One region of the Glutamicibacter sp. 0426 genome, then DNA from elsewhere that is predicted to be linked to it. Evidence: riboswitches for the same ligand, from Rfam matches in the RefSeq annotation. Region 1 holds a riboswitch; the other holds the start of a gene.
The links. Region 1 has a riboswitch for S-adenosylmethionine ahead of BKX98_RS11450 (acyl-CoA dehydrogenase family protein). Riboswitches for the same ligand answer to the same signal wherever they lie in the genome.

Region 2: another riboswitch for S-adenosylmethionine. It lies ahead of BKX98_RS10355 (flavin reductase family protein); the one in region 1 lies ahead of BKX98_RS11450 (acyl-CoA dehydrogenase family protein).

What each region holds. Positions count from the first base shown of each region.
Region 1 covers NZ_MPBI01000004.1:69,524-85,429, reverse strand. The annotation lists gene ggt (gamma-glutamyltransferase) at 1-1,674, shown strand, start outside; gene BKX98_RS11455 (LLM class flavin-dependent oxidoreductase) at 1,758-3,161, opposite strand; gene BKX98_RS11450 (acyl-CoA dehydrogenase family protein) at 3,220-4,551, opposite strand; SAM riboswitch class I at 4,567-4,658, opposite strand; SAM riboswitch class I at 4,926-5,028, shown strand; gene BKX98_RS11445 (ABC transporter ATP-binding protein) at 5,034-5,849, shown strand; gene BKX98_RS11440 (aliphatic sulfonate ABC transporter substrate-binding protein) at 5,934-6,956, shown strand; gene BKX98_RS11435 (ABC transporter permease) at 6,963-7,790, shown strand; gene acs (acetate--CoA ligase) at 7,852-9,813, shown strand; gene BKX98_RS11425 (BCCT family transporter) at 9,898-11,775, opposite strand; gene BKX98_RS11420 (Fur family transcriptional regulator) at 12,438-12,890, shown strand; gene katG (catalase/peroxidase HPI) at 12,971-15,151, shown strand; gene BKX98_RS11410 (methylated-DNA--[protein]-cysteine S-methyltransferase) at 15,239-15,868, opposite strand; gene BKX98_RS11405 (RNA polymerase sigma factor) at 15,865-15,906, opposite strand, start outside.
Region 2 covers NZ_MPBI01000003.1:438,964-443,469, reverse strand. The annotation lists gene BKX98_RS10365 (hypothetical protein) at 1-869, shown strand, start outside; gene BKX98_RS17265 (helix-turn-helix domain-containing protein) at 883-1,113, shown strand; gene BKX98_RS10360 (NAD(P)-binding domain-containing protein) at 1,226-3,022, shown strand; SAM riboswitch class IV at 3,310-3,427, shown strand; gene BKX98_RS10355 (flavin reductase family protein) at 3,522-4,022, shown strand.

The DNA.
Region 1 (15,906 bases):
GACCCGGAGGCCACCGCCGCCGGCATCGAAGTCCTGCGCAAGGGAGGCAACGCCGTGGATGCGGCCGTGGCCACCGCGGCGGCACTCGGCGTCACCGAACCCTACAGCGCCGGCATTGGCGGTGGCGGATACTTCCTCTACTACGATGCGCAATCGGGAAAGGTCAGCACGATCGATGGTCGCGAAACCGCCCCGGCAGGCATTGCCAAAGATGCATTCATCGATCCTGAAACCGGCGAACCGTACAACTTCACCCCGGAACTGGTTACCAGCGGCGTGGCAGTCGGCGTGCCCGGAACCTTGGCCACATGGCAACGCGCCCTGGACAATTGGGGTTCGCAGAACCTGAAGCAGGTCCTGCGGCCGGCAACCAAAATCGCTTCCCGCGGCTTTGCCATTGATGAGACGTTCCGCGAGCAGACCTTGGACAACAAGGAACGGTTCGCCGCGTTCCCTGCCACGAGCGAATTGTTCTTGCCCGGCGGGGATGCTCCCCAAGTCGGGACCATCTTCAAGAATCCGGATCTGGCGGACACCTACCGGATGCTGGCCAAGCAAGGCCTCGACGGGTTCTATGCAGGCGACTTGGCCGCCGAGATCGCCCACACGGTGCAGGCACCGCCAAAGAGCGAAGACACCACCCTCCCGGTTCCCGCGGGGCAGTTGTCCACCGCCGATCTGGCCGGCTACAAAGTGGTTGAGCAGGAACCCACGCAAGTGGATTACCGGGGCTACGATGTCTTCGGCATGGCTCCATCTTCCAGCGGAGGAACCACCATCGGCGAATCGCTGAACATCCTGGGCCAGTTCGACGTGGCGGCCATGGACGAAGCCGATGCGTTGCACCATTATTTCGAGGCAACTGCTCTTGCCTACGCTGATCGCGGCAAGTTCGTCGGCGACCCGGCTTTCGCCGATGTTCCGACCCAGACCCTGACCGATAAGCTGTTCGGTGCGGATCGGGCGTGCGCCATCAATCCGGACCAGGCCGCGGCCAAGCCGGTCGCTCCGGGCGATATCGAGAACCATGATGGCCAGTGCCCTGCTGCCACCAGCGAGCCGGTTGAAGAGCGGGACACGGAAAACATCTCCACCACCCACCTGTCGGTGGTGGATCGCTGGGGCAACGTCGTTTCCTACACGTTGACCATCGAGCAGACCGGCGGCTCGGGCATGGTGGTTCCCGGCCGCGGATTCCTGCTGAACAATGAGCTGACCGATTTCTCCACGGTCTACGATCCGCAGGATCCGAACCGTATCGAGCCTGGCAAGCGCCCGCGCTCCTCGATGGCGCCCACCATTGTCCTGCAGGAGGGCGAACCGGTGCTGGCCATCGGTTCCCCGGGCGGTTCAACCATCATCACCACGGTGCTGCAGACCCTGGTGAACCGCATCGACTTGGGCATGAGCATCAGCGAAGCCATCGCCGCGCCGCGGGCATCTCAGCGCAATACGGCCGCGGTCACCGCCGAACCCGAGTTCATCGAATCCTATGGCCCTGCGCTTGAGGCCTTTGGCCACAAGCTCACGCCTGCTGGCGATTCCTTCACCCCGCAGGCTGAAATCGGTGCCGTTGAAGCGGTGGAAATCGCAGCCGATGGCACGCTCACCGCGGCGGCCGAGCCCACCAGGCGCGGCGGCGGTTCGGCCATGGTGCTGGAGCCAACCGAGTAGGCGTGCAGAAAAACGGCGGCCTGCGGCAACATTCTTGCGAAGTTGCCGCAGGCCGCCGCCTATTGCGCGAGCTGGCCAGCCGCTCAGGCCTGGGCGGCCAGCCGGTTGGCGACCTTGTACTGGGCTGCGCGGTGGGTGCCCTTCACGCGGTCCCCCTCGCCGAACAGCTTGTTGCGCAGCGAGCCCTTGGCGTACTCGGTCTTGTATGCGCCGCGCGCTTGCAGCTCGGGAACCACGTACTTCACGACGTCCTCGAAGGTGCCCGGGGTGATTGCGTAGGCCAGGTTGAAGCCGTCCACGTCGGTGTAGTCCACCCAGTCGATGAGCTTCTCGGCGACCTCGGCGCCGGATCCGACGGTGATCGGGCCGAAGCCGCCCACGCCCACCCATTCGGCCAGCTGGCGGATGGTCCACGGCTTGCCCTCGTCGCCGCTGGCCTTCTGGAAGGTTTCGACCGTGGACTGGATGGCGTTGGACTTCACGTTGGCTCCGATGACGTCGTCCGGGCCGTACGTGGACAGGTCAACGCCCATCCATCCGGAGATCAGCACCTGGGCGCCCTCGATGTCGGCGTAGGACTTGTAGTCCTCGAACTTCGCCTGCGCGGCGGCCGAGTCCTCGCCGGTGATGATGGTCTGCATCGCGAAGATCTTGATGTCGTGGCGGTCGCGGCCAGCGGCCTGCGCCGCGTCGCGGATCTTGGTAACGGTGGCCTTGAGCATTTCGCGGGTAGGGCTGGTCACGAAGACCGCTTCCGCGTTTTCCGCGGCGAACTTCATGCCGCGCGAGGAGGCGCCGGCCTGGTAGATCACCGGGGTACGCTGGGTGCTCGGTTCGGTGATGGCGATGCCGGGCACCTTGAAGTACTTGCCCTCGTGCTCGATCGGGTGCACCTTGGCAGGGTCGGTGTAGATGCCGCTGGCCTTGTCGGCCTGCACCGCGTCCTCCTCCCAGGAGCCTTCGAGCAGCTTGTAGACGACCTCAAGGTACTCGTCCGCGTGGTTGTAGCGCTCGTCGTGCTCCATCTGGTCGTCCTGGCCCATGTTGCGCGCGGCGGAGGGCAGGTAGCCGGTGACCACGTTCCAGCCCACGCGGCCGTTGGTCAGGTGGTCCAGGGTGGCCAGGCGGCGGGCGAACGGGTACGGGTGCTCGTAGGCGGTGCCGGCGGTGACACCGAAGCCCAGGTTCTCGGTGACCGCTGCCATCGCGGAGACCAGCATGAACGGGTCGTTGACCGGGGCCTGGGCGCCGGTGCGCAGCGGGGACTCGTTGCTGTCGTTGAACACGTCGTAGGTGCCCAGCACATCGGCCAGGAACAACCCGTCGAACTTGCCCTCTTCCAGCACCTTGGCCAGGTGGGTCCAGTAGCCGATGGTCTTGTAGTCGGCGGCTTTGTCCTGCGGGTGGCGCCACAGGCCCGGCGACTGGTGCACCACGCAGTTCATGTCGAATGCGTTGAATAGGATCTCGCGCTTGTTCTCGCTCATGTCTTTGCCCCCATTAGGTCGATGTTCATGGAAAGTATCTGGTTTGCGTCGCGGGCGCTCAGGCCCGCTGGGTCGAATCTTCGCCGGTGACGGACAGCCGCTGCGGCTGGACTCCGTTGATCTCGTAGTCCCCGACGATGCGCGCCTTGTAGATCGCCGGGTTGTGCGTGGCGATGGTGCGCGCATTGCGCCAGTGCCGGTCAAGGTTGCAGCCGCTTCTGGTGGACGAGGCACCCAGCCCGTCGAAGAGCTTGCTGGTCACCCCGATGGCCAGCGGCTGCACCACGGTTTGGGCACGGTTGGCGGCCAGCTCGCAGACCGCATAGCGTTCCTCGTCGTTCAGTCCCGGATCGCCCAGGGCCGCCTCGACTTCGAGCACCGCGCCGATCACCACCGAGTCAGCGGCGAAGGACTCCGCGGACACCTCGCCCACCAGCTGCAGGACCTGGGGTTCCTGGTACACCGGCACCCCGGTTCCGGTGGTGAAGATGCGGGTGCGTGCCTGCACGGCGCTGCGCAGGTCGTTCAGCGCGGCGCGGGCGATGCCTGCCTGCACGGACATGAGCACCAGCTGGAAGATCGCCGCTTCGGAGTCGTTGCGCTGCTGCGGCATGAAGCAGTCCACCGGGACCTGATGGAATTCGGTGGTGCCGGTTCCGGTCAGGCCCTGGCCGAATCCGTCCCAGTCATCGAGGATCTTGACGCCGCTGCGCTGGGTGGACACCACCGCGATCTGGCGTCCGGCAAGCTCAGGGTGGGCCACCGCAACAGTGGTCCAGTCGGCAAAGATGGTGCCGGTGCAGTAGTACTTCTCGCCGTCGACTACCCAGCGCCCGTCCACGAAGCTGGCCTTCGTATTCAAGGTGCCCAGGGCGTTGCCGCCGCGCTCGGTGTAGGCGTTGCCGATGATCTGCCCGGCGGCGATGCGGGCCACCCACTTCTTGCGCAGCGCCTCGTCTTCCAGTGCCAAGACGTTCTCGACGAAGGCGATATGCGCGCGCCACAGCTGGCCTACATGGGAGTCGGCCTCGGAGAGCTCGATGAGCAGGCGGAAGACATCCACCAGCCGCGCACCGTAGCCGCCGTCGGCCACGGGAAGGCGCAGTGCGCCGAAGCGCTCGCGGTTCAGCAGGCCTACCTGCTCGAAGGGAAGCACGCGGTTCAGGTCGCGGTCCTTGGCGGTCGCGGCGATCTGGGCGAAGACCGGGCGGAAGATTTCGGCCAGTCGGTCGTACTGCTCATCCGCGCCGGGGCCGGGAGTGATCTTCAGCAGCTGCCGGGTGGGCAGCTGCTCCTCGAACTCGTCCAGTTCCAGAGCGCTGGCTTGCGAAGGATCGCTGAGCTGGTTGAAGTCCAGCCCTGGGGCATTCGGTGATTCGCCAATAGGCATAAGGGTTCTCAATTCTTTCCATCGGTCCTGGCGGTAGCACCGTCCCGCTCTTCGGGTGGTTGCTGCGGCGTCGTGGAGCCAGATCTCTCAGCCGCTCTGGATGGGTCGTGATTCATTTGTAACGGTAATAATCCGGCGCTTCCAAGCCGCGAAGTCATATTTCGCCTCAGATTTGGAAGGGCCTATGCTCAAATCCCACAGCCTAATCGCCGTCCCATCGAAGATGAGTTGCACGGATTGGCTTGCAGTCGATCGAACCGGACCTAGGTAAAATAAATAACGAAATTTCTGGGCAATGTGACGCAGTTGTCGAAGATTTTTTCATGTTACGCAAGATTTGCGTCCAAATCGTTCGACTCGCTGTAATAGAAGGGTAACCATCCCGAGCGGCCGAGAGATCTGGCTCTTTGACGCCGCAGCAACCACCTTCGGAGCTCCACCTCCGCAGGCCGGTGCTACCGCCAGGACCGATGGAGATTGATATGGCTCTTACCATTGCAGCGCCCGAGGCAACTTCAACCACCTCAACCGCACTGGACGTCCAATTCAGCAACGTGTCGCGGACCTTCACCACAAAGAAGGAAAGCCGCACCGTGCTGGCCGACATCAACTTGCACATTCCAGCCGGCCAAGTCCTCGCGATCCTAGGAGCCAGCGGCTGCGGAAAATCCACGCTGCTGCGTTCGGTCTCCGGGTTGGACCACCCCTCCACCGGTGACATCCGCACAGGCACCCACGAGGTCAACGGCATCAACGAGCTATGCGCCGTTGCTTTCCAGGAACCACGGCTGCTGCCGTGGCGATCGGTGCGCGAGAACATTGCGCTGGGTCTGGCCCCAGGAACCGAGAAGACCTCTGGCGACGCGCTGATTGATGAGCTGATCGAGCTGACCGGGCTGAGCCATGCAGCCAGCCTGCGCCCGCGGGAGATTTCCGGAGGCATGGCCCAGCGTGTTTCGCTGGCTCGCGCGCTGGCCCGCCGCCCGGGCGTATTGCTTCTCGATGAGCCCTTCGGCGCGCTCGATGCCCTGACCCGCCTGAAGATGCAGGATTTGCTGCTCTCAATTCACGCATCATTCCCCACCACGGTACTCATGGTGACCCATGACGTGGACGAGGCTTTGACCTTGGCTGACCGCGTTATCGTCTTGGGACGCAGCACCGGGAACGGCGCGGTTGGTGTCATCGAAGACCTAGCGATCTCCGCCGGGAAACCGCGCCGGCACACGGACGAGAAGTTCATTGCCGATCGCCTGCACCTGCTGCGCCTGCTCGGCGTCGACCCAACCAACCATTAATCCAGGGAACGCATTGGATCCTCGGCGATCCTTGCTCTTTGCCCTATCGTCCATCCGCTTGCACGCATAATTCTAGGATTCTCCATGCTCTTGAACCGCTTCTCCCGCCGCACCGCACTGTCCGCCGCCGCTTTGCTCATGGGCGCAGTTGCCCTGACCGGCTGCGCTGGCGAAAACGCTACGGCCGACTCCGGTGATCAGACCTTGTCCATCGACTTTGCCACGTACAACCCGCTGAGCCTGGTGCTCAAGGAAAAGGGATGGCTGGATGCGGCCGCCAAGGAACAGGGCGTTGACGTCGAGTGGATCCAGTCCGCAGGTTCCAACAAGGCCAATGAGGCGCTTCGCGCCGGTGCTATTGATGTCGGTTCCACCGCCGGTTCCGCAGCGCTGCTGAACCGTTCCAACGGTGCACCAATCAAGACCGTCGCCCTGTACTCCCAGCCGGAATGGGCAGCCCTGGTAGTGGACAAGGATTCAAAGATCGAGTCCGTTGAAGACCTGGCAGGCAAGACCGTGGCCGCCACCAAGGGCACCGATCCCTACTTCTTCCTGCTCCAGGCTCTGGACACCGCGGGACTGAGCGAAGATGACATCAAGCTGCAGAACCTGCAGCATGCCGATGGCCGCACCGCGCTGGTCAACGGTTCGGTCGATGCCTGGAGCGGCCTGGATCCAATCATGGCCGCCGCCGAAGAAGACGGCGCGCAGCTGGTTTACCGGAACCTGGACTTCAACACCTACGGTGCGCTGAACGCCCGCGAAGATTTCATCGAGCAGAGCCCCGAACTGGCCCAGCTCGTGGTCGACGCCTATGAGAAGGCTCGCGGCTGGGCTGCCGAGAACCCTGGGGAAACCGCTGAGATTCTGGCCGACGTTGCAGGGCTCGAACCAGAAGTTGCCAAGACCGTGATCGAGGAACGCTCCAATCTGGACGTTCCGGCGGTTCCCGACGCCAAATTCACCGGAGTGCTGAGCAACATTGGCCCCACCCTGGTGGCCAGCGGCGATGTTTCCAAGCAGGAATCCGTAGATGAAGCACTGGCAACCCTCGTTGACGACCAGTTTGCCCTCAAGGCAGATGCTACGAAGATCTCCGGAGAGTAAACAGCGATGAGCACCGCAAACGTAGCTGATACCCGGGAAAATCCGACACCTGCCAAGCACAAGGCAGGCATCGCCGCAACGATCCTGCGAGCACCCAAATGGCTGCTTGCGCTGATCCTGCCGCTGGCCACCCTGGCTGTCTGGCAATTCGTCACGGTGAGCGGCACCGTTGCTCCGTGGACGCTGCCGACTCCAGGCTCGGTCGTTGCCGCCGCCTTTGAGCTCCTCGAAGATGGCGATCTTGGCAAGCATATCGGCATTTCCACCCAGCGTGTTCTGCTCGGCTTCGCCTTTGGTTCCCTGCTCGGCCTGGCGCTGGGCGCCTTCGTCGGCCTGTCCAAATTGGCAGATGCGTTTCTGGGCCTGAGCATCAGCGCCCTGCGCGCCGTCCCTTCGCTGGCTTGGGTTCCGTTGCTGGTGCTCTGGATGAAAATGGGCGAAGATTCCAAGGTCACGCTCGTGATCATCGGCGCGTTCTTCCCGGTCTTCACCACCGTCGCCTTGGCATTGCGCCATGTCGATGCCCACCTGATCGAGGCCGCTCGCTCCTTCGGCTTGAAGGGACTGAAGCTGCTGCGCACAGTCCAGCTGCCCGCGGTAGTCCCTTCCATCTTCTCCGGACTGCGCTTGGCACTGGCCCAAGCGTGGCTCTTCCTAGTCGCGGCTGAACTGCTCGGAGCGTCGATGGGCTTGGGCTTCCTGCTCACCGATTCGCAGAACAATGGCCGCCTGGACCGCCTGATCATGACCATCGTGCTGCTGGCCGTCTTCGGAAAAATCACCGATGCCCTGCTATCGATAGCCGAACGCTGGGCGATCAAACGCTGGACCTAGCCCCGGACTAGCTAGCACCGGCTGGCAACGCTATCCCTTCCCCCACCAAAGAAAGTTTGCAATGACCACCGAATTGGCAACAACCTCAGCACCTGAATCAGAGGCGGCACGCCAGGAATTCTGGGACGAAGCGGCGCACCTTTTGGATTGGGACACCCCGTGGCACACCACCAGCCGCATCATTCCGGCTGACCCCCAGGCGCAGCGCGGCCCGGAAATTTCCTGGTATCTCGGCGGCAAGCTGAACGCGGCAGTGAACTGCGCCGACCGCCACGTCGCCGCAGGACGCGGCGAGAAGGTTGCGCTGTACTTCGAAGGCGAACCCGGCGACCGCGTTGCAGTCACCTACAAGAATCTGCATGAGCGGGTTTCCCAAGCTGCCAATGCCTTGGAATCCCTGGGCGTGGTGAAGGGCGACCGCGTGGTCATCTACCTGCCGGTGCTCATTGAAACCATCGTCATCACCTTGGCATGCGCCCGCATCGGCGCCATCCACTCGCTGGTCTTCGGCGGGTTCTCTGCCGAAGCGCTGAAGTTCCGCGTGGAAGACACCAAGGCGAAGGTGCTGGTCACCACCGACGGCCAGTTCCGCCGCGGCACCTCGGTCCCGGTCAAGGACAACGCCGATGCGGCAGTTGCCGGCGAGAACGAAATCGAAAAGGTGCTGGTGATCCGCCGAACCGGAGATGAGATCCCGTGGACCGAGGGCCGCGACGTCTGGTGGCATGAGGTGGTTGATACCCAGTCCACCGAGCACACCCCGGAGTTCTTCGACTCCGAGACGCCGCTGTTCATCATGTACACCTCGGGGACCACCGGCCAGCCCAAGGGCCTGGTGCACACCACCGGCGGCTACCTGACGCAGGCGGCCACCAGCTACAACATGCTGTTCGCCAATCCAGACGAGTCCCAGCGCGAGCACGATGTGCACTGGTGCACCGCTGACCTGGCCTGGGTCACCGCCCACACCTACGAGATCTACGGTCCACTGGCTAACGGCGTCACCCAGGTCATCTACGAGGGCGTGCCCAACGCCCCGCATCCGGGCCGGCACTTCGAGGTCATCGAACGCTACAAGGTCACCAGCTACTACACCGCTCCCACCTTGGTCCGCTCGCTGATGGGCTGGTTCCCCGACGGCATCCCGGCAGAATACGACCTGTCGTCGGTGAAGATCGGCGGCACCGTGGGCGAAGCGGTCAACCCCGAGGCGTGGAAATGGTTCCGCCAGCAGATTGGCCGCGACACCGCGGCGGGCCTGCCCATGGTCGATACCTGGTGGCAGTCGGAGTCCGGCGCGACAGTGCTTTCCCCATTGCCTACGGATGAGCACTTCAAGCCGGGTTGCGCCGCACGTCCGCTGCCGGGCATTTCGGTGGACATCGTTGGCGCCAATGGCCGCAGCATGCCGGCCAACGAGCAGGGAAATATTGTCATTACCCGCACCGGCCCGTCGATGGCCCGTACCGTTTGGGGCAATCCGGCACGCTACTACACCAGCTACTGGGAACAATACGTCGAGCAAGGCTGGTTCCTGGCCGGTGACGGTGCCCGCTTCGATGAGGACGGCGACATCTACATCCTGGGCCGCACCGATGACGTGATCAACATTTCCGGCCATCGGCTGTCCACCATCGAGATCGAGTCGGCGCTGGTCACCAACCCCGGTGTGGTGGAAGCCGGCGTCTGCCCCACCCCGGATCCCAAGACCGGACACGCTGCTACCGCCTTCGTGGTGCCGCTGGACAAGACCCTGATCGCCGAGTCGCCTGATGCGGATCTCGCTGCCCGGCAGGCCGAATTCATCGCCGAGCTTCGCGAGACCGTCGCGGTCCAGATCGGCCCGATTGCCAAGCCGCGTGAAATCGTCCTGGTTCCAGATGTGCCCAAGACGCGTTCTGGCAAGATCATGCGCCGCCTGCTCACCCAGCTGTTCGAGGGCACCACGCTCGGCGACACGACAAGTCTGCAGAATGAGCCGTGCATCCCGGAGATCAACGCGATCTGCCGCGCTCGCGGCTAATCAGCCAGGCCAAGCCTCCAGAGGTTGAATAAAGTGAAGCTTCTTCCCGGAATCGGGAAGAAGCTTCACTTGCTTTGCCGGTAATTACTCCCCGGCAGTTGGCTTCGGGCTCTCGCCGTCGCCCTCAGTTTTCTTGCCGTCCTCCACCGGGTCAATGGTGGCCTCGGTGGCTTCGGTGGCGAAGATCTTCACTTCAGCCTCCTTGCCATCGGCACTGACCAAAGGAATTTCGGTGGTCATCAAGCTGAACTGGCTGCCCTCATGGCGGTCAATCGCCTGGCCCACGGAATGCTCAAGCACCTTGCGGGCCACCTTGTCGCCCAGCACCAGCGGATCGTTGCTCAAGTCCTTCCACAACGCCACGCAGAGCAGCAGCATCACGATGACGAACGGCAGCGCCGAAACAATGGTGATGTTCTTCAGGCCGTTCAATGCCTCCGCCGGATGATCACCGCCAGCCAGCAGCATCACCGCGGCAACAGCACCGGTGGCCACGCCCCAGAAGATCACCGCCTTCTTGGTTGGCTCTTCGGCGCCGCGTTCGCTGAGCGCACCCATCACGATCGAGGCCGAGTCTGCGCCGGTCACGAAGAAGATCGCAATCAGCAGCACGGTGACGACCATCAGCACGGTAGCCACCCAGCCTGCCAGCGGCAGGCGGCCGAGCATGTCGAAGAGGATCAGATCGAAGTTGATGTCTGGGGCGCCATCGACGATATTGGCCAGCTTTTCCCCGGTTTCCCCGGCGCGTTCGGCACGTTCCTGAATGCCGATTGCGCCGCCACCGAAGATCGAGAACCAGATCAAGGTGACAGTCGATGGCACCAGCAGCACGCCGGTAACGAACTGGCGAATCGTGCGGCCGCGGGAGATGCGGGCGATGAACAGGCCGACGAATGGGCTCCAGGAGATCCACCAGGCCCAGTAGAAGACGGTCCACGAGGACAGCCAATCAGACATTGCAACATCGCCAGCCGCCGTGCGCGAAGCCATCTCCGGCAAGTCGCCAATGAAGGAGCCAATGGCGTTGGGGATGACATTAAGGATGAACAGCGTTGGACCGCCAATGAATACGATCAACGCGATGATCACTGCCAGCACCATGTTGGTGTTGGACAGCCACTGGATGCCGCGCTCAATGCCGGAAACAGCGGAAGCAACGAACAAGGCAGTCAAAATCGCGATGATGACCACCAGAACGCCGGAACCGACTTTCTCCATCATCCCGGTGGCCTGGATGCCGCCGCCAATCTGCAATGCGCCAAGGCCCAGCGAACAGGCCGAGCCGAAGAGCGTGGCGATGATAGCCAGGATGTTAATCGTGCGGCCGCCCCAGCCGTGGATGGCGCGGTCGCCGAAGAGCGAGCTGAACATGGCGGAGAACAGCTGCGGGCGTCCCAGCCGGAAGCTGCCGTAGGCCATGCCCAAGCCGACAATCGCGTACATGGCCCATGGGAACAGCGTCCAGTGGAAGAGCGTGGTGCCCATAGCGGTGCTCAGTGCCTCGTTGGTGGAGCCTTCCACGGTTCCCGGAGGAGGCGACATGTAGAAGTACAGAGGTTCGCCGACCCCGTAGAAGACCAGTCCGATGCCCATGCCGGTGGCAAACATCATCGAGATCCACGAAACCGTGGAGAACTGTGGCGATTCACCGTCCTTGCCCAGCGGGATGCGCCCGAAATTCTTCGCTGCTACGACAATAGCGAAGACCGCGAATAATGCGGCGGCGATGACAAAAAGCCAACCAGTGTTGGTGATAACCCAGTCCAAGGCTGCGCTGGAGGCCTTGCCCAGCCCCGACGGGGTGGAGAAACCCCAAATGATGAATGCCAGCGCGATAACGCCGGCGATTCCGAATACCCAATAATCCGTACCGGAAAGGGAGTACTTCTTAGGTCGCCTGTGGCGAACTGAATGCAGTTCCTCGACGAGGTCTACGATTGATTGATCCGTCTGCTTCATTGCGTTCTTCCTTCACTGGTGAGATCCCGTGGAGAAGTTCCAGACGGAATCTGCCCAGCCATCGTTTCTCGAGTCAACGATCGCCATGCAGTGTGATTGATTGCGAATTGCTTTTCGGGTGTCGGTCCGTTGTCTCTAAATCTCGCGTCAGAACTGCCTGAAAGAAACAGCTATTCTGCGCAAATAGCCCGCGAAATGTTCCTGCGAAGTGACCCGATTTAGCACGGAATTGACACGATAAATCCAAAATGGGCCTTTTCCAGCATTGTCGACATCTCACCGAGGGTCAAATCAGATCCTTGATTTCACGCCATTTTCAACGTTGGATACGCACTGGATCAAGATGTTTTCGCTGGTGCCGCGATCCGTGTGAGCTTCCTCGCCTCACTCGGATTTCCGGTTTCCGCTTCCGCTAAATCCTTCCCCGCCCCGAATTACCTCCGAAATCGGAATGAACCATTCTCCACTTCGTTTATTCGTCTCGAATATCCGGAATTCAACAATCACCTCAGCTTCGATTCCCCTCCGCCAAGGCATGCCTCAAAAGGCATACTTACTGCACAGAAGCTCTTTCGGCGCATTGTTGCCACTCACCAACTTGTAACCTGTAATACATTCGAACTTATCTTGACTCATTCAAAATAAGCGGGCATGCTGGTTACATGACATCAAAGGCAGGGATCGAGCAGGTGCTGAAGGCGGCATCGATGCGGGTTACGCAACCCCGCGTTGCGGTACTGTCCGCTGTCACTGCGCACCCGCACGCGGATACCGAAACCATCATTTCGGCCGTTCGCGAAGGGCACCCCAATGTGTCGCACCAAGCTGTCTACGATTCGCTGAAGCTTTTCACGAAGCTGGGAGTCATCCGGCAGATACAGCCGCAGGGCCATATCGCCCGCTACGAAGCCCGCGTTGGCGACAATCACCACCATGTGGTGTGCCGCCAGTGCGGCAAGCTGGCGGACGTCGACTGCGCTGTCGGCGGCGCCCCGTGCCTGCATGCGTCCAACGATCACGGCTTCAGCATCGACGAGGCCGAAGTGATCTACTGGGGCACCTGCCCTGATTGCCAGGCCGCGAATGCGCAGAAAGATGTCGTAGTAACCCCCTAGATTTGCCATCACGCAGGACTCGTTCCCGCGTGGCGGACATGAACCGCACAATCCCCTAAAAAATCCGGAAGGAAGAGCACATGTCTGAGACGACCGCAGGTCAGTGCCCAGTAGTTGGCGCGGGTCGAGTTCACCCAACCCAGGGCAACGCCAATACCGAATGGTGGCCGAACAAGCTGAACCTGAAGATCCTTGCTAAGAACCAGCAGGTATCGAACCCGTTGGATGAGGACTTCGATTACATCGAGGCGTTCAACGCACTGGACATGGAGGCCCTGAAGGCCGACTTGGCCGAGATCATGACCCAGTCCCACGACTGGTGGCCAGCAGACTTCGGACACTATGGTCCGTTCTTCATCCGCATGGCTTGGCACTCCGCCGGCACCTACCGCTCCCACGATGGGCGTGGCGGCGGCGGCGCAGGCCAGCAGCGCTTCGCCCCATTGAACTCGTGGCCAGACAACGTATCGCTGGATAAGGCTCGCCGCCTGCTGTGGCCGGTAAAGAAGAAGTATGGCCAGGCCATCTCCTGGGCCGACCTGATCCTGCTGGCCGGCAACGTGGCTCTGGAGGACATGGGCTTCGAGACCTTCGGCTTCGCCGGCGGCCGCAAGGACGTCTGGGAAGCTGACGACGACGTTTACTGGGGCCCTGAAAAGGTGTGGCTGGACAACGAGCGCTACACCGGCAAGCGCGACCTGGAAGCCCCTCTGGCTGCAGTCCAGATGGGCCTGATCTACGTGAACCCCGAGGGTCCAGACGGCAACCCGGATCCGCTGGCTTCGGCCATCGACATCCGCGAAACCTTCCGCCGCATGGGCATGAATGACGAAGAGACCGTAGCGCTGATCGCTGGCGGCCATACCTTCGGCAAGACCCACGGCGCCCACGCCGATGACAAGATTGGTCCGGATCCAGAAGCAGCTCCGCTGGAAATGCAGGGCCTGGGTTGGAAGAACGGCCACGGCACCGGCAAGGGTGCAGACACCGTGTCCTCCGGTCTGGAAGTGACCTGGACCTACCACCCAACCCGTTGGGACAACGAGTTCTTCCACATCCTGTTCGCTTACGAGTGGGAACTGTTCGAGTCGCCAGCAGGTGCCAAGCAGTGGCGCCCGGTCAACGGCGGCGGAGCCGGCCTAGTTCAGCCTGCGTTCGACACCTTGGAGAAGCGCGAACCGCGCATGCTGACCAGTGACCTGGCACTGCGCTTCGATCCGATTTATGGTCCGATCTCCAAGAACTTCAAGGAGAACCCGGACAAGTTCGCCGACGCCTTCGCCCGCGCCTGGTTCAAGCTGACCCACCGCGACATGGGCCCGAAGTCCCGCTACTTCGGCCCAGAGGTTCCAGCCGAGGACCTGCTCTGGCAGGATCCGCTGCCGGCTGCTCCAGAAACCACCCTGGGTGCCAAGGAAATCGCCGAGCTGAAGTCCCTGATCAACGACGCTGGCCTTTCGGTGCAGCAGCTGGTCTCCACCGCGTGGAAGGCCGCAGCGACCTTCCGTTCTTCGGATAAGCGCGGCGGCGCAAACGGCGGCCGCATCCGCCTGGAGCCGCAGGTTTCCTGGTCAGTGAACCAGCCGGAGCAGCTGAAGCCAGTAATCGCCAAGCTCGAGGAAATCGTTGACCAGTTCAACGCCACCTCCGAGATCAAGGCATCCTTCGCCGATGTTGTGGTCTTGGCCGGCAACGTCGGTGTTGAGCAGGCTGCCCTGGCAGCCGGACAGCAAGTCGAGGTTCCATTCACCCCGGGTCGCGTTGACGCAACCCAGGAGCAGACCGACGTGGAGCAGTTCGCTTGGCTGGAGCCAGTCGCTGACGGCTTCCGCAACTACGACTCCGGTTTCCTGAACTTGCCTAGCGAGTACCTGCTGATCGACCGCGCGAACCTGCTGGGCCTGTCGGCTCCGGAGATGACCGTGCTGCTCGGCGGCCTGCGTGTCATCGGCAACAACTGGGACGGCTCGAACAAGGGCGTCTTCACCGACACCCCGGGCGCTCTGACCAACGACTTCTTCGCGAACCTGCTGGAACTCGGTCTGGAGTGGATCCCGTCGGCTGACGAGCAGACCTACACCACCACCGACGGCCGTTGGACCGGCAGCCGCGTGGACCTGGTCTTCGGCTCCAACTCGGAACTGCGTGCTCTCGCCGAAGTTTACGCCTCGGACGACGCCAAGGAGAAGTTCGTCAAGGACTTCGCTACTGCATGGGCCAAGCTCATGGACGCGGATCGCTTCGAACTGCTGGCCAAGTAGCCGCTAGCTTCTGGCAGATAGTGCTGGGCTGTTGCTCCCCTGGTGGGGAGCAACAGTCCAGCATTTGCTTAAGCCGGCTATGGCCAGTTAAAAAAGCGTCGCCGCGCTGCCTGCGAAGTCCGGGTTTTCAAGTTTCAGCAGCTCCGTCTTGGCTTGCAGTCCTCCCAGATAGCCGCCCAATGATCCATCGGTGCGCAGCACCCGGTGGCAGGGCAACACGATGGGAATCGGGTTGGTGGCGCACGCTGAGCCGACGGCTCGCACCGCCTTCGGCTTGCCGATCTGCTGCGCCAGCTGGGCGTAGCTGAGGGTCTGCCCGTAATCGATATGCCCCAGTTCCAGCTGCACTTGGCGGCGGAACTGCGTAGAGAGCTGCAGATCCACCGGGAGCTCGAAACTGTGCCGTGTGCCCTCGAAGTACTCATCGAGTTGCCGGGCGGTCCCATCCAGGCTCGACTTGTCGCGCAGGATGCGTGGGCTGAGCTTTTCCGAGAGCAGCTCAAGTATCCGGTCGTGGCCCTCGGATTCGAATGCCACCCGCACCAGCCCGGCATCGGTGCTGGCCAGCAGCAATGAACCCACTGGGCTGTCGACCATCCGATAGGCGACATCGACAAGTTCAAGCGCGCGGGCTTTTTCAGCGAGCTGGCCTTGCAGCGAGTCGAGGGTTTGCATTTCAGCGGCCGTCGCCTGCTGCTGATAATTTTTTTCGTTCATGGCTGCTCCCGCCATAGTTCCTGGTCGTCTAGCCGGAC
Region 2 (4,506 bases), on a different contig from region 1:
ATCCACTGGGTTACGCCCGGCAATTGCTGCCCTTGCATCGCGCCTGGTCCGAGGGCGCGCGCATCCGGAGCGAGGTGCGTCCGGTCATTGCGCGCTCCTGGAAGCGGGCTCCGGGCCGCGGTGGAGAATCCAGGTTGCTACCGGAGGACGAGCTGGCTGCTCGCCGGCGGGGCAACCAGGAAATGTCGATTCTCGGCCAACTGCTGGGCGACCGGCTCCTGCCCCTGGCAGGGCAGGCAGAAAACCAGCTGGTCATCACCGACGGGGAAGGCTACATCCTCTCGGTGCGCGGCCCGCGCGCCGTGCGCCGGCAAAGTGACGGTATCGGCTTCATTCCTGGAGCGCGCTGGCGGGAGGCGGATGTGGGAACCAATGGCATCGGCACGGTTATGGTCGACCGGATTCCCATTCAGGTCTTCGGCCCGGAGCATGCCCGCGAGGAGCAGCATGCCTGGGTGTGCACCTCGGCGCCGATCGTCAACCCGGCCACCGGCGCCTTGGCGGCCACGGTGACTCTGGCTGGGTCCTTCCGTACCGCGCATCCGCACACCCTCGCGCTGGTTTCCGCGACCGCGCGGGAGGCCGAGGGTGAGCTACTGCGGCTGCACCAGCTGGAGCTGGACGAGCTGCGCAGTGCCGTGGATGGCCCGGGCGGACGCTACGTGCTGGTGGATGGGCATCTTGCCGTGGCCGCCAGCCGAGGATTCGACTGCCCGGCACGCCTCCCTGTGCCTGGGGGGGCTGCAGGAGGGCAACGTCTGGGTACGCGGTCTGGGCGCCATGCACGCCGCACCGGTCCCCGGGGGATGGTTACTGCGTCCCGTTGCGGAGCGGGTAGTGCTGGAACTGTGCTCCGGCCCGGTGCCTAAGGTGGTGATCAGCGTGGGCTCGGAACGCACCGAAGTGCCCCTGGGGTGGCGGCATTGGCAGATCCTGGAGCTTCTAGCCCGTCGGCACCAGGGTGTCGATGCGGACGGGCTCGCTGAGCTGTGGCCTAGGCCCGTGAGTGCGGTGACGGTGCGCGCCGAGGTGTCACGGCTGCGTGCCAAGCTCGGCGGAATCATCGCCGCGCGCCCATACCGGCTGACCGTGCCGGTGGTCTTCTCCTGCTGACATCGCGCAACCTTTTGCAACCCTTTCTTCTTGTGATCCACGTCATAATCTGGATTCCACGCGGCAGGGCACCTGACGCACCAATTAGACGGTTCCAGAAAGAAATGAAGTGATGACGATGGCCGAGAACTCCCCGGAAACCCAGGCACGATCATGGCTGGCGAAGCTGCAGCAGGCGTTGTCGGCCAGTGATTCCGCCGCCGCAGTGCAAATGTTCGGCGAGGAATCCTACTGGCGCGACCTGACCTCGCTGACTTGGAACCTGCATACCGCGGAGGGGCGCGACGGCATCCAGTCCATGCTGCTGGGCATCGATGCCGGGGCCTGGCCGCGCAACCTGCAGGTGACCAACGCCACGGAAGCCGAGGGCGTCATCGAGGCCTGGTTCACCTTCGAGAACGATGCGGTGCAGGGCAAGGGCCTGTTCCGGTTGCGCGACGGGTTGGGCTGGACAATGCTGTCCACCGCGCAAGGACTGCGCGACTTCCCCGAGCCTTCCGGGGCGCGCCGCGAATTGGGGGCGGACCACGGGGCGGACATGGTCTCGGAGAACTGGCTGGACCGGCGGAAGAAGGCCCAGGAATCCTTGGGAATCACTGAGCAGCCCTATGTCCTGGTCATCGGCGGCGGCCAGGGCGGCATCGGCCTGGGTGCGCGGCTGAAGCGCATGGGCGTGCCCGCGCTGATCATCGACAAGCATCCCAAGCCCGGCGACCAGTGGCGTTCGCGCTACCACTCCCTGGCCCTGCACGACCCGGTCTGGTACGACCACATGCCGTATATCGAGTTCCCCGACCACTGGCCGGTGTTCACCCCGAAGGACAAGATGGGGGACTGGCTGGAGTGCTACACAAAGCTCATGGAGCTGGACTACTGGTCCCTGACTGAGGCGGTGGGCGCACGCAAGGACTCCGAAGGCGAGGGCTGGATCGTCGACGTCATCCGCGGCGGCCAGCCGCTGACCCTGCGCCCCACCCATCTGGTCCTGGCCACCGGCATGTCAGGCATCCCGAACCTGCCGCAGTACCCGGGGCAGGACATCTTCGCCGGCGAGCAGAACCACTCTTCGACCCATCCTGGCGGCGAGGCCTACCGGGGCAAGAACGTGGTGGTGATCGGGTCGAACAATTCAGCTCACGACATCTGCGCCGACCTGGTGAACAACAGAGCGAAGCCGGTCATGGTGCAGCGCTCCAGCACCCATATCGTGCGTTCCGAATCGCTGATGAAGACCGTGCTCGGCCCGCTGTACTCGGAGGAGGCGCTGGCCAACGCGATCGACCACAATACCGCGGACTTGATCTTCGCCTCGATCCCGTACAAGGTTCTGCCCGAGTTCCACAAGCCGGCCTTCGCCCAGATCCGCGAGGATGACGCTCAGTTCTACCAGTCGCTGACCGATGCCGGGTTCGATCTGGACTTCGGGGACGACGACTCGGGCCTGTTCCTGAAGTACCTGCGCCGCGGTTCGGGCTACTACATCAACATCGGCGCCTCGGAGCTGGTGGCCGATGGTTCCATCGCCCTTGCCAAGGGAGAAGTCTCGCACCTGACCGAGCATTCCGTGGTACTGGCCGACGGCACCGAGCTGCCCGCCGATGCGGTGGTCTACGCGACCGGTTACGGCTCCATGAATGGCTGGGCCGCGCAGCTGATATCCCAGGAGGTCGCCGACGAGGTGGGCAAGTGCTGGGGACTGGGGTCGGGCACCACCAAGGATCCCGGACCGTGGGAGGGGGAGCTGCGCAACATGTGGAAGCCGACCAGGGTCAAGAACCTGTGGTTCCACGGCGGCAACCTGCACCAGTCGCGCCACTACTCCAAGTACCTCGGGCTGCAGCTCAAGGCCCGCTACGAGGGGCTGGACACCCCGGTGTACGCACTCGCCGAAAGCTTCCACCGGCTCTGAAGCGCGGAAGTACCTGAGGTTTCCCGGCCCGCCTGGACCGTGATTGGTCCGGGCGGGCCGAGGCTCGTTGCCAACCGGCAGAACAGGTACTGGGGGCCGAACCGGTCAGGGATTCCGTTGCAAGCCGCTTCCTCAGCATTAAGGCGAGCAGGACATGATGTGTGGCGAACAAATGAGCGATTGCGACCAGAAATGACCGCGGTTCACCGAATGAATGACGGAGTATTTCGATTTAAGAAGTGAATTGTTTGACGCTGCTTCGTAATCACCCATATTGTTTTAAGCAGAATCAAGAGCATCAGCTATAAGCCCTGGCTTGCTGATCGGCAACCCTCTCAACGGTAGTGGGGTGCTCCAGGTGAGGATTCGGTTCCACGCAAAAACGTGCTGGAACAAGTACCGCACACGGCGCGGAACTCCAACTCTGGCGGCTTCGAGAAGCAAGAAGCTCCGGCGTGCGGACTACTGCGCGGTGGGCAAGACCCGAAGGAATCGAGCCATGTCATTGAATCTTGAACTTGACCCGTTGACCCTGCGCAAGGTTTTCGCTCAGCATCCGTCAGGCGTAGCCGCCCTCTGTGCAGAACTGGATGGCGAGAAGACCGGCATTGTGGCTTCGTCATTTACCGTGGGTGTTTCCCTCGAGCCAGCACTGGTGATGTTCGCCGTGCAGAAATCATCGAATACGTGGCCAAAACTGCGCAACGCTGGCCGCATCGGCGTTTCGGTGCTCAGCGAACGCAATGAAGGAGTGTGTGCTCAGATCGCGTCGAAGAACGGCGACCGATTCCGCGGGATCGACACCTATTCCTCGGAGCAGGGCGCACTGTTCATTAACGAGTCCACGCTGTGGCTGGAAACCTCGATTTACAACGAGGTCGAAGCGGGGGATCACTGGGTGATCTTGATGGAAGTGCACGGGCACCGCATCTCGAAGCACTCACCGCAGATCTTCCACGATTCGCGCTTCCATTCACTGCCGGTTCCCGAGCTCGTCTAAGCCCTTCTGAACTTCCAAAGCTTCGGCCAGATCAACGTATTGATCTGGCCGAAGCTTTTTTGATTTCGAGGCCTGCGGAATCACTTTATCCTTGCGCCAATCTGAAAACTAGGCGCGATGCCTCTTGATCTCCGGGCGCACCGGCAGCAACCCTGGACTACATGCAGCCCATGCACTGCGGGCAAGTTCGACGTGTAATTGCACTTCCACTGCAGCTGATTGCGGAGGTAAATCGGCGGCAGTGCGCCAAGAGCCCAGTTACGGCTTCAAATTCACGCAACGCCACGTCGGCGACATCAAGTTATCCACGGCCCTGAGCGATGAAATTCTTGTCGGTTGTGAACTACTTCGGGCTCGGAGTCTTGATAGCGAACAATAATCCGTGGTGACTAAGGGTTTTGCAGAATTAACAGTATCCACAGTGTTATCCACAAAACTGTGGATGAAGTGTGGGGAAATGTGAACAAAGGAGCAAAAACCCCGG